Piscinibacter sp. HJYY11: one gene and its partner. The protein of the gene in region 2 interacts with the protein of the main gene of each other region in a pairwise test. Links are inferred from orthologs where the notes say so. Each region holds a gene or a part of one and is shown on either strand. Other genes may lie near its edges.

What was found.
Region 1: the proteins of recJ (region 2) and JI745_RS13150 interact in binary tests that used the Escherichia coli proteins (3 or more experiments, as listed by UniProt). The link is inferred for Piscinibacter sp. HJYY11 from one-to-one orthologs.

The regions. Positions count from the first base shown.
Region 1 is NZ_JAERQZ010000001.1:2,842,730-2,850,006, forward strand. Bases 1,630-4,797 are described here. They hold JI745_RS13150 (DNA topoisomerase III), read right to left. Parts: upstream 4,488-4,797; coding sequence 1,830-4,487; downstream 1,630-1,829. Other genes in these bases: JI745_RS13145 (outer membrane beta-barrel protein), read right to left, coding at 1,630-1,775; JI745_RS13155 (SET domain-containing protein-lysine N-methyltransferase), read left to right, coding at 4,629-4,797. Outside these bases: JI745_RS13135 (alpha/beta fold hydrolase), read right to left, coding at 1-119; JI745_RS13140 (AEC family transporter), read right to left, coding at 132-1,100; more of JI745_RS13145, read right to left, coding at 1,191-1,629; more of JI745_RS13155, read left to right, coding at 4,798-5,159; JI745_RS13160 (biotin--[acetyl-CoA-carboxylase] ligase), read left to right, coding at 5,174-6,085; JI745_RS13165 (hypothetical protein), read left to right, coding at 6,085-6,756; JI745_RS13170 (S8 family peptidase), read right to left, coding at 6,734-7,277.
Region 2 is NZ_JAERQZ010000001.1:1,654,970-1,662,077, forward strand. What follows is about bases 2,747-5,745. They hold recJ (single-stranded-DNA-specific exonuclease RecJ), read left to right. Parts: upstream 2,747-3,383; coding sequence 3,384-5,108; downstream 5,109-5,745. Other genes in these bases: JI745_RS07465 (hypothetical protein), read left to right, coding at 2,747-3,387; JI745_RS07475 (PQQ-dependent sugar dehydrogenase), read left to right, coding at 5,217-5,745. Outside these bases: ppk1 (polyphosphate kinase 1), read right to left, coding at 1-433; JI745_RS07455 (glycosyltransferase family 1 protein), read right to left, coding at 430-1,497; JI745_RS07460 (UDP-2,3-diacylglucosamine diphosphatase), read right to left, coding at 1,494-2,378; more of JI745_RS07465, read left to right, coding at 2,464-2,746; more of JI745_RS07475, read left to right, coding at 5,746-6,536; JI745_RS07480 (PQQ-dependent sugar dehydrogenase), read left to right, coding at 6,599-7,108. UniProt on the Escherichia coli protein: Single-stranded-DNA-specific exonuclease.

The DNA of each region.
Region 1 (7,277 bases), 1.2 Mb from region 2 along the record:
CCCATGCCGTGCGCAATCTGCACCACGCCGCGCACCGGCGGCGTGGCCGTCCAGGCGTGCACGTCGATCGGGTGGCCGTCGTCGGCGCTGAGGCGGTGGGTGGTTTCCAGCAGGCTCATCGGGCCGGTATTTCAACCCAGGTGCGTGACGATCCACAGCCACACCGGCGCGGTGAGCGCGAAGCCGAAGGTCGACACCGTGATGGCGGCCGTGGTCTCGCCTTCGAGCGTGCCGTAGCGCTGCGCGAAGATGAGTGCGTTGTTGCCCGAGGGCAGCGCCGCGGCCATCACCACCACCGACAGCGGCAGGCCCGACAGGCCGAAGCCCCAGTGCCCCACCACCAGCACCACCGCTGGCAGCAGCACCAGCTTCCACATCGACAGCCGCACGGCGCCGGCGAGCGAGCCCTGGAGGCCGTACTGCGCGAGCGAGAGGCCGATCAGCACCAGGCACAGCGGCACGACCGCGTTGCCGAACTGCACCAGCACCTCGTCGAGCAGCGCCGGCGTGGGCGCGCCGAGCGCGTTCCACAGGAGGCCGGCGAGGATGGGCAGCACCACCGGGTGGATGATGGTCTTGCGGGCGGTGTCGAGCAGCATGCGGCCGATGTGCGCATCGGCGTCACCGTTGCGGGCACGCTCGCGGGCGAGGTCGAGCTCCACCAGCGCCGTGAGCACGGTGAGCAGCGTGAGCGCATGCAGGCTCACGATGGCCACGTGGATGGGCAGTCCCTCCGTGCCGAACATCGCCGCCGCCATCGGGATGCCGAGCTGCACCGTGTTGCCGAAGCTCGCGGTGATCGCGCGCACGCTCGGCCCCGCAGTGGGCAGGCCGGGCTGGCGACGCTGCCAGGCGTAGAGCAGCACCATCAGCACCACGATCGGCACGAAAAAGGCCGCGAGCGTGCCCCAGGGCAGGGTCGCGAAGTCGATGCGCGAGGTGGTGCGAAAGAGCAGCGCCGGCACGAAGATGTAGAAGGCCGCGTACCCCAGCACCCGCGCCGGGTCGTCTTCGCCGAGCCAGCGCTTGCGCCCTGCCCAGTAGCCGACGGCCACCATCAGGAGGATGGCGACGAGCTTGAGCAGGATGACGGAATACATCGGCGGCGGTCAGCGGCGCGTGGGTGTCGCCGCGCGGGGGGCGAGGCGGTACGCGTGGAGCGCACCGCGTGTCAGGTCTCGGGAGAGGGTCTAGAAGAAGTAGCCGACGAAGTAGACGCCGACGTGGTTGCCCTTGAGCTCGGGGGCGCCGGGGAAGGTCTTGGAGTCGAACTTCTCCGACACGTAGCGCAACTTGATGCCGAAGTTGCGGCTGACCGTGAACTCGCCCTCCACCACCGTGCCCCAGGCGGGCTTGAAGTCTTCGTTGGGCACCGTGCCGCTGGCCGCGCCTGAGGAGCGTGTGCGCGCCCGGGCGGTGTAGCGGGCGCCGCCGCCGAGACGGAAGCTGTCGGTGAGCCGGTAGTGGCCGAGGAACTCGACGGGGTAGCGGTCGAACTTCACGTCGCCATTCGATGCCGTGATGCCATCGACGTGGTAGCCGATCAGGGCCTGCGCCGACACCAGCGGGGTGAAGCCCATTTCAACACCCGTGACCAAGGCGACCATGCCGCCCGCGCGCACCTTGTCGGAGTCTCCATTGCTGTAGACGACGCGGGCCACCGTGTCGCCACCGCCCGTGACGCCCAGGGCAACGAGCGGTCGCACCACCGGCTGCGCCCAGGCCGCGTGGGCTGCACCCAGCGCCAAAGCTGCGACCGCGAGTTTCTTCTTCATGCACCACCTCCAGAACGCGTTGGACAACAGGTCGCGGGCATTGTGCAGCAGGCCTCAAGCCGCCTTCTTCGGCGCGGCCTTCTTGGCCGCAGCCTTCTTGGCGACCGCCTTCTTCGCCGGTGCAGCCGCTTCGACGGCGGCCGCCTTGGCGGGTGCAGCCTTGGCGGGTGCGGCCTTCGCCGGCGGCGCCTTGCCCGCCCGCGGCTGGAACTCGAAGCTCACCTTGCCTTCCTTCTTGTCGAAGGCCAGGAAGGCCTTGAACTTGCGGCGCGTCTTGTTGGAGACGAAGTTCTCCAGCAGGTCGGTCTTGCCGGTGGTGAGCAGCTTCTGCATCTGCTCGCGCGCCACCGGCTGCTGCAGGATGATCTTGCCGCTCTTGAAGTCGCAGGTGACGTTGGCGCCGACCGCGTGCTCGCAGACGTAGCTCGTGCCGTGCTCGTACACCCGCCCCTGGTCCTTGGGGCAATGGCCGAGCGGCTCCTGGCCGGAGAAGTCGACCGGCTCGCCCGATTCGCCCTCCTTCTTCGCGTCTTCGCCGAAGTCGAACTCGAGCTTCCAGTTCTTGATCTCGTCGTCGAACACGAGCTTGAGCTCGGCGGTGAACGGCCAGCCCGCCTTGGAGCGGAAGCCTTCCAGCGGGCCGATCTTCTTCTTGACGAGGAATTCCTCGACCTCGTCGAGTTCGAAGCTGCGGCCGCCGGGGATCTTGCCGATGGAGAAACCACACCCTTCGCCATCGCCTGACTTTCCGGTGCAGGTGAAGCGGCGGTAGTTCTCCTTCACGATGCCGCCGCAGTTGGGGCACGGCGCCTTCAGCGTGGCGTAGTCGCCGGGGATGGTGTCGCGGTCGTACTCCTTGGCCTTGGCGACGATGCGCTGCGTCATCGCGGCGATCTCGGCCATGAAGGTGTCGCGGCTGAGCTTGCCCTTCTCCATTTCCGAGAGCTGGAATTCCCAGTTGCCGGTCAATTCGGGCTTGGTCAGGTCTTCCACGCCCAGGCCGCGCAACAGCGTGGCGAGCTGGAAGGCCTTGGCGGTGGGGATCAGCTCGCGGCCGTCGCGGTGGATGTACTTCTCGAGGATCAGGCCTTCGATGATGGCCGCGCGCGTCGCCGGCGTGCCGAGACCCTTCTCCTGCATGGCCTCGCGCAGCTCGTCGTCGTCGATCAGCTTGCCCGCGCCTTCCATTGCGGAGAGCAGCGTGGCTTCGGTGTAGCGCGCGGGCGGCTTGGTCTTGAGCGCGTTGACGTCGACGGCTTCGGTGCGCACCACCTCGTCCTTCTCGACCGCCACGAGGTTGGCATCGTCTTCCTGCGCCTCGCGGCCATAGACGGCCAGCCAGCCCGGCTTGACCATCACCTTGCCGTTGGTCTGGAAGCTGTGGCCTGCGGCGACCGAAATGCGCGTCGTGACCTGGAACTCCGCCGGCGGGAAGAAGACGGCGAGGAAGCGCTTGACCACCATGTCGTACAGCTTGGCCTCGACCTCGGTGAGGCTCTTGGGGGCGATCAAGGTCGGGATGATGGCAAAGTGGTCCGACACCTTGGCGTTGTCGAAGATCCGCTTGTTGGGCTTGACGTAGCCCTCCTTGATCGCCTTCTTGGCATGCGCCGACAGCGCCTTCAGCGGGCCCGGCATGTCTTCGCTGGCGATCATCTCCATGGTGTTCTTCACGACGGCCACGTAGTCTTCCGGCAGGTGCTTGCTGTCGGTTCGCGGGTAGGTCAGCGCCTTGTGCTTCTCATACAGCGCCTGCGCGATGCTGAGCGTGGTCTTGGCGCTGAAGCCGAAGCGCGAGTTGGCCTCGCGCTGCAGCGTGGTGAGGTCATAGAGGCCAGGCGAGCTCTGGGTGCTGGGCTTGCTCTCTTCGGTGACGGTGGCGGGCTGACCGCGCGCAGCGTCGGCGATGGCCTGGGCGGTCTTGGCGTCCCACACCCGGTCGGCACGCTGCTCGGGGTCGTCGGCGTTCTTCTTCCACTTGGGGTCGAACCACTTGCCTTCGTACTCGCCGGCCTGCGCGGCGAAGCTGGCCTTGATCTCCCAGTAATCGCGCGCCACGTGCTTGCGGATCTTCTCTTCGCGCTCGACCACGATGCTGAGCGTGGGCGTCTGCACGCGGCCGACGGTGGTGAGGAAGAAACCGCCGTCGCGCGAGTTGAAGGCGGTCATCGCGCGCGTGCCGTTGATGCCCACCAGCCAGTCGGCCTCCGAGCGGCTGCGCGCGGCTTCGGCCAGGCCCTGCAGTTCCTTGTCGGAGCGCAGATTCTCGAAGCCTTCGCGGATGGCCTGCGGCGTCATGCTCTGCAGCCACAGGCGCCTGACCGGGTGCTTGCTCTTCGCGTGCTGCTGGATCAGCCGGAAGATCAGCTCGCCCTCGCGGCCCGCGTCGCAGGCGTTGATGAGTTCGGTGACGTCCTTGCGCTTGACCAGCTTGACGATGGCGTTGAGCCGGCCCTTGCTCTTGTCGATCGGGTTCAGCTCGAAGTGCGGCGGGATCACCGGCAGGTTGGCAAAGCTCCACTTGCCGCGCTTGACGTCGAACTCCTCCGGCGCCTTGATCTCCAGCAGGTGGCCGACCGCCGAGGTGACGATGTGCTGCTCGCCTTCGAAATACTCGTCGTGCTTCTCGAACTTGCCGGCGACCGGCGTCAGCGCGCGCACGATGTCCTGCGCAACCGACGGCTTCTCCGCAATGATGAGTGACTTGCTCATGGCTCTTTCTGTGTTCTTCATGCCGGCCCCGCCGGCGCTCTCTCTACAATCCGGGCTCTCGCGCGCATGCGCATGCGCACACACGTGTATGTGCGCACACGCATGCGCGCACCCATGAATTCAATGTACCCAATCAGACCGATGACGCAAGCCCAGGGCGCCAAACCCCAAGCCCCGAAGGAACCCAAGAGCAACGCCAAGGCCCTGAAGGCGGCCAAGGCCGCCTTCGGCAAGCGCACCCAGGTCCGCAAGAGCGGCGTGCACGGCAAGGGCGTCTACGCCATCGCACCCATCGCCAAGGGCGAGGTCATCCTCGAATACAAGGGCGAGACCATCTCCTGGGACGAAGCGCTGCGCCGCCACCCGCACGACCCGAGCGACCCCAACCACACCTTCTATTTCTCACTGGACAGCGGCGACGCAATCGACGCCAATGTAGGTGGGAACTCGGCCCGCTGGATCAACCACTCCTGCAAGCCGAATTGCGAGGCCGACGAGGAAAATGGCCGCGTCTTCATCAAGGCTTTGCGCGATTTGAAGCCGGGCGAGGAACTCTTCTACGACTATGGCCTCACCATCGATGAGCCGTACACGAAGAAGCTGAAGAAAGAATATGAATGCCGCTGCGGTGCGAAAAACTGCCGCGGCACCATGCTCTCGCCGAAACGTTAGAAGGCGGTCCACCCATGAGCCAGCAGACATTGCAATGGGGAGCCGAGTCGCTGTGGCAGCGGCTGGAACCGTTGTTGCCCGGCCTGAGCGTCGAGGTGGTGGCGCGCAGCGTGTCGACCAACAGTGCGCTGCTCGAGCGGGCCCGGGTGCGCGCCGAGCCGCCCACCGATGAACTGGTGCAGGTGCGCCGCAGCGTCGAGAGCAGCGCCTTCGGCCGCCGCGCCGCCGACGTGCAGCCCTGCCTGCTGGTCGCCGAGCACCAGACCGGCGGTCGCGGCCGGCTGGGCCGCACCTGGCAGGCGAGCGCCGGCGCGTCGCTGACCTTCTCGCTCTCGCTGCCGATGAACCCGGCCGACTGGTCGGGCCTCTCGCTCGCGGTCGGCACCGCCATCGCCGACGCGCTCGAGCCTTCGGGCGCGGCCCAGCGGATCGGCCTCAAGTGGCCCAACGACCTCTGGCTGATGGACGCGCAGCCCATGCCGGGCAACCCGCCGGGGCGCAAGCTCGGCGGCATCCTGATCGAGACCGTGACCGCCGGCCCGGTGCGGCTGGCCGTGATCGGCATCGGGGTCAACGTGAAGCCGCAGCCGCTCGAGGACCTGAGCAGCGGCTATGCCTGCCTGCAGGAGCTCGACCTCGAGGCCACCGCCCCGAGCGCCCTCGCGGTGGTGGCCGAGCCTCTGGTGCAGGCCTTGAAGACCTTCGAGAAGGAAGGCTTCGCCCCGTTCGCCGAACGTTATGCCGCGCGCGACCTGCTGCGTGGCCAGGTCGTCACCACCACGCAGGCCGGCGTGCCCACCGGGGTGGCCGCCGGCATCTCGCCCAAGGGTGCGCTGCTGGTGCGCGAAGGCGATGGCAGGGTGCACGAGGTGAGCAGCGGAGAGGTCAGCGTGCGGCTCGGCTCGAGCGCCGAGGACTCCCGCTGATGCTGCGCCTGCTGGTCGTCGCGCTGCTGCTGGCCAACCTCGCGTTCTATGCGTGGACGCAGGGCATGCTCGACAACCTGACCGGCGTGCGGGCGCAGGGTGACCGTGAGCCCGAGCGGCTGAACCGCCAGGTGAAGCCCGAGACGATCCGCGTGCTGCCGGCCTCGGCCGTGGTCGCCACCGCGGCGGTCACCGAAGCCGCGCCGGCCTGCCTGGAAGCCGGCCCCTACACGCCGGCACAGATCGGCGCAGCCGAAGGCGTGCTCCAGACGGTGCTGCCGGCCGGCAGCTGGGCCAGCCTGAAGACCGAATCGCCGGGGGTGTGGATCGTCTACATGGGCAAGTACCCCACCCGCGAGGCCCTGCAGAAGAAGGCCGATGAGCTGAAGCGCCTGAAGATCAATTACGAGGAGCTGCGCAACGCACCGCCCGAACTGGCCGACGGCCTCGCCCTGGGCGGCCGCTACGACACCCGGGCCGCGGCCGACAAGGCGCTCGCCGACGTGGCCCAGCGCGGCGTGCGCACCGCGCGCGTGATGCCGCTGTCGGCACCGGCCGTGACGCACAGCCTGCGCGTCGAGCGGGCCGACAGCACGCTGCAGTCCCGGCTGGCCGGACTGCGCGCCGAGGCCCTGCTCGGCAAGACCTTCACCGCCTGCGCCCGGCCCTGACCGGCAGCGGCTCGCGGCCCGCACGGGCCAGCGCCGCGACCGCCAGCGCGAGCCCCAGCAACCACGCCAGCCCCAGCGCACCACCGCCGTCGTCGCGCGGCGCAGACGGTGAGGATGGCGAGGCCGCATAGCGCACGGCCGCATCCGCATCGAGCACGCCTGCACCGCAGGTGCTGGTGGTGCAGACGCACACATCGCGTGCCGACGCGGAGCAGGCGGGCACGCCGCTCGACGACTGCACATGGGGCCGCGCCGTCGTGCGCAGGCCGGTGATCACCTGCGCCACCGAGAGCTGCGGGTTGGTGCTGAGCATCAGGCTGACGACGCCCGCCACCACCGGTGTCGCGAAGCTGGTGCCGAAGACGTTGCCGTAGCCGTCGGCCCCGGGCGCCTGCGTGCCGGTGTTGATGAGCGTGAGCAGCCCATCGTCGGCGTCGGCATCGCCGCCGACGGTCGCGATGGTGACCTGCGGGCCGAAGTTGGAGTACGAGGCCTTGAGCCCGTCGCGCGCGAGCGCGGCC
Region 2 (7,108 bases):
ACGGGTCGAGCCCGACCGGCACGAGCAGCGGCCGCACCTGGCGCTGGAAGAAGTTGTCGACCCAGCGGCGCTGGGCCTCGTTGCGGTCGGAGTGGTTGAGGATGTGGATGCCTTCGCGGGCCAGCGCGGGCATCACCTCGTCGTTGAAGCAGCGGTACTGGTCGTCGATCAGGCGGTGCGCGTCGACGGCCACGGCCTCGAGGTCGCGGTTCGACACGCCTGCTCCCGGCTGGCGCGCCGCCTCGATGTAGTCGGCGAAACGCACCTCGAAGAACTCGTCCATGTTCGACGAGACGATGCAGATGTAGCGCAGACGCTCCAGCAGCGGCACATCCTCGCGCCGCGCCTGGGCGAGCACCCGGCGGTTGAAGGCGAGGATGGAGCTTTCACGGTTGAGCAGTGCAAGCGTTCTTGTTGTCGGCACCGGGGTCATGAGACCAGTCTATGAAGGTTTTGCGACTGTTTCGTGACAGCCTCAATGCTTGTGTGACAGCTCGGCACGAGGTGGCCCACGAACTGATGGCACACCTCGGTCCAGTCGAACTGCAGGGCGCGCTGCCGCGCCGCCTCGCGGGGGATCTCGAGCGCGGCGAGCGCCGCCACGCGCAGATCGTCGTGCAACACGCCGCCATCGTGCCCGTCATGCTGCGGCGCCACCACGTCGAGCGGGCCGGGCACCGGGAAGGCCGCAACCGGCGTGCCGCACGCCATCGCCTCCAGCATCACGAGGCCGAAGGTCTCGGAGCAGCTCGGGAACACGAAGGCATCGGCCGCGCTGTAGATGCGGACCAGTTCTGCGCGAGGAACCACGCCGCGCCAGTGGACATGCGGGTACTTGCGCTTGAGCGTGTCTTCCAGCGGGCCGACGCCGTAGACCACTTTCGACCCCGGCAGGTCGAGGCCCAGGAAGGCCTCGAGGTTCTTCTCGTAGCTGACGCGGCCGACATACAGGAACACCGGCCGAGGCAGGCCGAGGTCGGCGCCGTCGACCGGCTTGAAGAGGCTCAGGTCCACCCCGTGCGACCAGGGCAGGAGCTTCGAGAACCCGTGCCCGCGCAGGATGTCGAGCATGCCGGTGGTCGGCACCATGACCCCGCTCGACGGTGCATGGAAACGCCGGAACCAGGCGTAGCCCCAGCGCTCGGGGATGTGCAGCGCACGGGCCAGGATGTCCGGGAAGCGCGTGTGAAACGCCGTCGTGAACGCCCAACCCCACTTCAGGCAATGCTTGCGGGCCGCCGAGCCGAGCGGCCCTTCGGTGGCGATGTGGATGGCGTCGGCCTGCGCGTCATCAAGCATCTGCGCCACCCTGCGGCCCGGCCGCCAGGCCAGCTCGATCTCGCGGTAGCCTGGGCACGGGAAGCGCCTGAAGCCCGACGGTTCGATCAGCACCACCTCGTGGCCCATCGCCGCGAGGCCTTCTTCCAGCTCGACCAGCGTGGTCACCACGCCGTTGACCTGCGGCCGCCAGGCGTCGGTGACGAGCGCGATCTTCATGCTGCCACCTCGGCGGCCAGCACCGGTGCCAGGTGGCGGGCCCGCATCTGCTCGGCCCAGTCGACGATCTCCAGCCGGCCATCGGCCTGCTCGGCCAGTGCCGTGAGGCTCTCGACCCAGTCGCCGTCGTTGGCGTAGGTGATGCCGTCGATCTCGCGCAGCTCGGCGTGGTGGATGTGCCCGCACACCACGCCCTGCATGCCGCGGCGCCGGGCTTCGCGCGCCACCGCGTTCTCGAAGTCGCCGATGAAGTTCACCGCGCGCTTGACCTTCAGCTTGAGGTACTTCGACAGGCTCCAGTACGGCAGCCCCATGCGCGCGCGCAGCGAATTCAGGTAGCGGTTGAGCTTGAGCGTGAACTCGTACAGCGAGTCGCCCACGTGCGCCAGCCACTTGGCGCACTGGATCACGCCGTCGAAATAGTCGCCGTGCATCACCCACAGCTTTCGGCCGTCGGCCGTCTCGTGCACCCATTCCTCGGCCACGTCGATGCCGCCGAAGTTGTGGCCGACGTACTTGCGCGCAAACTCGTCGTGGTTGCCTGGGATGAAGATCACCCGCGTGCCCTTGCGCGCCTTGCGCAGGATCTTCTGCACCACGTCGTTGTGGGCCTGCGGCCAGTACCAGCTGCGGCGCAGCTGCCAGCCGTCGACGATGTCGCCCACCAGGAAGAGCGTCTCGCACTCCACGTGCTTCAGGAAGTCGAGCAGCGACTTCGCCTGGCAGCCGGGCGTGCCCAGGTGCAGGTCGGAGATCCACACGCTGCGGTAATGGCGCCTGTGCTCGCGTGGCGCGTCCTCGTGCTCGCGCGAGGCGTCATCCGCTGCGAGATCGGTGCCCGGGGCGGCCCATGCCTGAAGGAATGCTGCGTCACGTTGCATGGACCTGCATGGTCCGCGTGATGAATGACCGTGCCGTGGCGGGGCCGTGAAGAATGGGTGACGCCCGCGCCCGGATAATCCGCGGATGCATCTGTTGATCCCCTACGCCGCGCCGCATTCCGAGCGTGGCCTCGCGGCGCTGCGCAGCCTGAAGCTGCCCCACCTGAGCCGGCTGCTCGGCCGTCTGCGCCCCACCGAATGCCTCGGCAGCGACGAATACAGCCTCACCCCGCCACACGAGCTGGCCCACGCCCTGGCGCTGGGCTGGAAGGCCAGCGATGGCTGCTTCCCCTGGGCCGCGCGGCAAGCGGCACGCGACGGCGTTGCCGTCGGCGAGAAGGCCTGGGGCCAGCTCACCCCCGTGCACTGGCACGTGGGCGCCGACCACGTGACCCTGCCCGACCCGGCCAACCTGCACCTGAGCGCGCAGGAGTCGCACACGCTCTTCGAAGCGGTGAAGCCGCTCTTCGAGACCGAAGGCTGGGAACTGGCCTGGGGCGCGCCGATGCGCTGGTACGCCGCGCACGATTCGCTGGCCGAGCTGCCGAGCGCCAGCCTCGACCGCGTGATCGGCCGCAACATCGACCTCTGGCTACCCTCGTCTCCGCAGGCGAGGCTGATCCGCCGCCTGCAGAACGAGGTGCAGATGCTGCTCTACCAGCAGCCGCTGAACGATCACCGCGTGGGCCTGGGCGCGCTGCCGGTCAATTCGTTCTGGCTCAGCGGCTGCGGCCGCTCCCAGGCGGAAGCGGCAACGCCGCTGCAGGTGGCCGACAGCCTGCGGGGCCCCGCCCTCGGCTCCGACTGGGCTGCCTGGGCCGAGGCCTGGCGTGCGCTCGACGAAGGCGCCGTCCAGGAAGCACTGGCCGCCGTACGCGACGGCCAGGAGGTCACCCTCACACTCTGCGGCGAACGCCACGCGCAGCGCTTCGAGCCGCAGGCCCTGAACCTGTGGTCGCGGCTGAAGCCGCCCACCGTCGCCGTGGCCCCGTTGCTGGAAGCGCTGTGAACACGCCCACCATCCGCCTGCGCGAGGTGCCGCCCCGCACCGTGTGGGCGCTCGAGCAGGCCGGCATCCACCCGCTGCTCGCCCGCCTCTATGCCGCCCGCGGCGTGCGCAGCGCCGACGAGATCGACGACGCGCTCGCTGGCCTCGTCGCGCCCGCGCAGCTGATGGGCACGCAGGCGGCGGCCAGCTTCCTCGCCGATGCCATCGCCGCGCGCAAACGCATCTGCATCGTGGCCGACTACGACTGCGACGGCGCCACCGCCTGTGCCGTGGCCCTGCGCGGCCTGCGCATGCTCGGCGCCGAGCCCGGCACGCTGGTGCACGTGGTGCCCGACCGCGCGGTGCACGGCTACGGCCTCACGCCGGCGATCGTCGACCTCGCGATGCAGAAGCAGCCGCAGGTGCTGCTCACCGTCGACAACGGCATCGCGAGCCTTGCCGGGGTCGACCATGCCCGAAGCCTCGGGCTCGACGTGGTGGTGACCGACCACCACCTGCCCGCGAAGGACCACGATGGCACGGTGCAGCTGCCCGCCGCCACCGTGATCGTCAACCCCAACCAGCCCGACTGCGGTTTCCCGAGCAAGAACCTCGCGGGCGTGGGCGTGATGTTCTACGTGCTGCTGGCGCTGCGCAGCGAGTTGCGCGCCCGCGGCGTGTTCAGTGCCGAGACGCAGCCGCGGCTCGACGTGCTGCTCGACCTGGTGGCCCTGGGCACGGTGGCCGACGTGGTGAAGCTCGATGCCAACAACCGCCGGCTCGTCGCGCAGGGACTCAAGCGCATCCGCGCCGGCCGCATGCAGCCCGGCGTGGCCGCGCTCTTCAAGGCCGCCGGCCGCGATGCGGCGCGCGCCACCGGTTTCGACTTCGGCTTCGCGCTCGGCCCGCGCATCAACGCGGCGGGGCGCCTCTCCGACATGTCGCTCGGCATCGAGTGCCTGCTCACCGACGACCCCGCACGTGCCACCGAACTCGCGCAGCTGCTCGACACCATCAACCGCGAGCGGCGCGACGTGGAAGCCGGCATGCGCGAGCAGGCCGAAGCCATGCTCGCCCGGCTCATGCCCGAGGGCGATGCGCCCGCCGCGCTCGCGCTCTTCGACCCGGACTTCCACGAAGGCGTGGTCGGCATCGTGGCCTCGCGCCTGAAAGACCGTGTGCACCGGCCGACCTTCGTCTTCGCGATGGGGCAGGACGGCCTGCTCAAGGGCTCGGGCCGCTCGATCAACGGCTTCCACCTGCGCGACGCGCTCGACCTGGTGAGCAAGCGCCACCCGGGCGTGCTGCGCAAGTTCGGTGGGCACGCGATGGCGGCGGGCTGCACGCTCGCCGAAGAAGACTTCACGACCTTCGTCGACGCCTTCCAGCGCGTGGCCACCGAGTGGCTCGATGCCGCCACGCTGTCGCGCACGCTGATGACCGACGGCCCGCTGCCCGCCGAGTACTTCAACCTCGACACCGTGCGCTCGCTCGATGCGCAGGTGTGGGGCCAGGCCTTCGAGGCGCCACTCTTCAGCGACGAGGTCGAGGTGGTGTCGCAGCGCCTGGTCGGCGAGAAGCATTTGAAACTGGCCGTGCGCCACGCCGGCGCGCTGCGCGACGCGATCTGGTTCGGCCGCAGCGAGCCCCTGCCCGACCGGGTGACGCTCGCCTACCAGCTCCGGGTGGACGAATACAACGGCCAGCAGCGCCTGCAGATGATCGTGGAAGCGGCCCGCTGAACGCGGCGCCGCCGATACCACTTGCACGACAGGGTTGCATTCGGTTGCCTGCAGGTGGCCGCGGCGTGAACTACGCTCGTCCTTCGCCGACGAAGAAGGACAAGAGACATGAGCTACCCCGACCCGGCTGATGACACAGCCGACCTGAAACGCCGATCCAGCCTCGTGAGGCTGAGCGCGATCTGCGCGGCCCTCTCGCTGCCCATGCTCAGCTGCGGCGGAAGCGACGACAACCCGCCACCGAACGCCCCGCCCAGTGGCGGCGGCGGAGGAGGTGGCGGCGGTGGCGGTGGAGGCGGTGGCGGAAACCCGCCACCCCCGCCGCCTCCCCCTCCGCCGGGCCCGCCGCGCGCCACGGTGATCAACGGCACGCTGTCCAGCCCGTGGGGCTTCGCCTTCCTGCCCGACGGCCGCATCGTGGTGACGCAGAAGGGTGGCCAGATCGTGGTGCTCAGCGCCGACGGCGCCACCAAGTCCAACCCGCTCTCGGGCGTGCCGGCCGTGGCCACGGCTGGCCAGGGCGGCCTGCTCGACGTGGCGGTCGACCCCGACTACGGCACCGCCGGCTCCAACTGGATCTACTTCAGCTATGCCGAACAGGTGGGCGGCACGAGCGGCACTGCGGTCAACCGCGGGCGGCTCGACCTCACCAACCTGCAGCTGCTCGACATGTCGATGACGCCGATCTTCCGGCAGTTGCCCAAGGTGGCGGTCAGCACCAGCACGGGCCACTTCGGCTCGCGCCTCGCGTTCCGCGGCGACAAGACGCTCTTCATCACCCTCGGCGAGCGCCAGCTGGAAACGCCGGCGCAAGACCTCGGCAGCCACCTAGGCAAGGTGGTCCGCATCAACCGCGACGGCAGCATCCCGCCCGACAACCCGACCTTTGCCGGTGGTGCCGCCCCTGGCATCTGGAGCCTGGGCCACCGCAACCCGCAAGGGGCCGCCATCCACCCGAGCGGCGAGCTGTGGGTCACCGAGCACGGGCCGCAGGGCGGCGACGAGCTCAACATCGCACGCGCCGGCCAGAACTACGGCTGGCCCGAGCGCAGCTATGGCTGTTCTTACCAGGCCACGACCGCGCCATGCCAGATCGGCGGTGGCACCCATGCACCGGCCTACACGGAGCCGGTGACCTGGTGGCCCGGGCCGGGCAACTCGCCGCCCGACCCGTCGATCGCCCCGAGCGGCCTGATGTTCTACGACGGCAACGGTTTCCCGGAATGGCAGGGCAACGCCTTCCTCGGCTCGATGGCCGGCCCCCAAGGGTTGGCGTTGTGGCGGCTCACGCTGAGCGGCAACACGGTCACCGCACGCGAGCGGCTGTTCGCCTCGCTGGGCGAACGCATCCGCTGCGTGCGCCAGGGGCCGGACGGCTGGATCTACTTCATCACCGACAGCGGCAGGCTGTACCGGGTCGACCGGTGAACGCTGCGGGCCTGTGGCACGCCGATTGCCGCAGGCCCTGCGGATCATCTTCGGGGCTCGCCATGGGCACTCATTCCAAGAACACACCCGATTCCGCGCGCCGACACGCGCTCGCCCGCCTGGGCGCCCTGTGGGCCAGCGCCGCGGGCCTGACGCTCGTGGCCTGCGGCGGTGGCGGCGACTCGGGGAGCTCCGCGCCGCCGTCGTCCGGCCCCCCGCCGCCCCCGCCGCCCCCGCCGCCCCCGCCCCCACCGGGCCCGCCTTCGGGGCCGTTGCTGACGACCGCGCTCAACGAGACGCTGGCGTCGCCCTGGGGGCTCGCCTTCCTGCCCGACGGGCGCATGCTGGTCACGCAACGCAGTGGCAGCCTGGTGCTGCTCAACGCCAGCGGCGCGCTCGCCGGCACCATCTCCGGCACGCCGGCGGTGGTGTCCAGCGGCCAGGGCGGCCTGCTCGACGTGGTGCTCGATCCTGATTTCGGCAACGGCAGCAATGACTGGGTCTACCTGTCGTATGCCGAGGCCGGCGCAGGCGGCAGCGGCACCGCGGTGACCCGCGGGCGGCTCGACCTG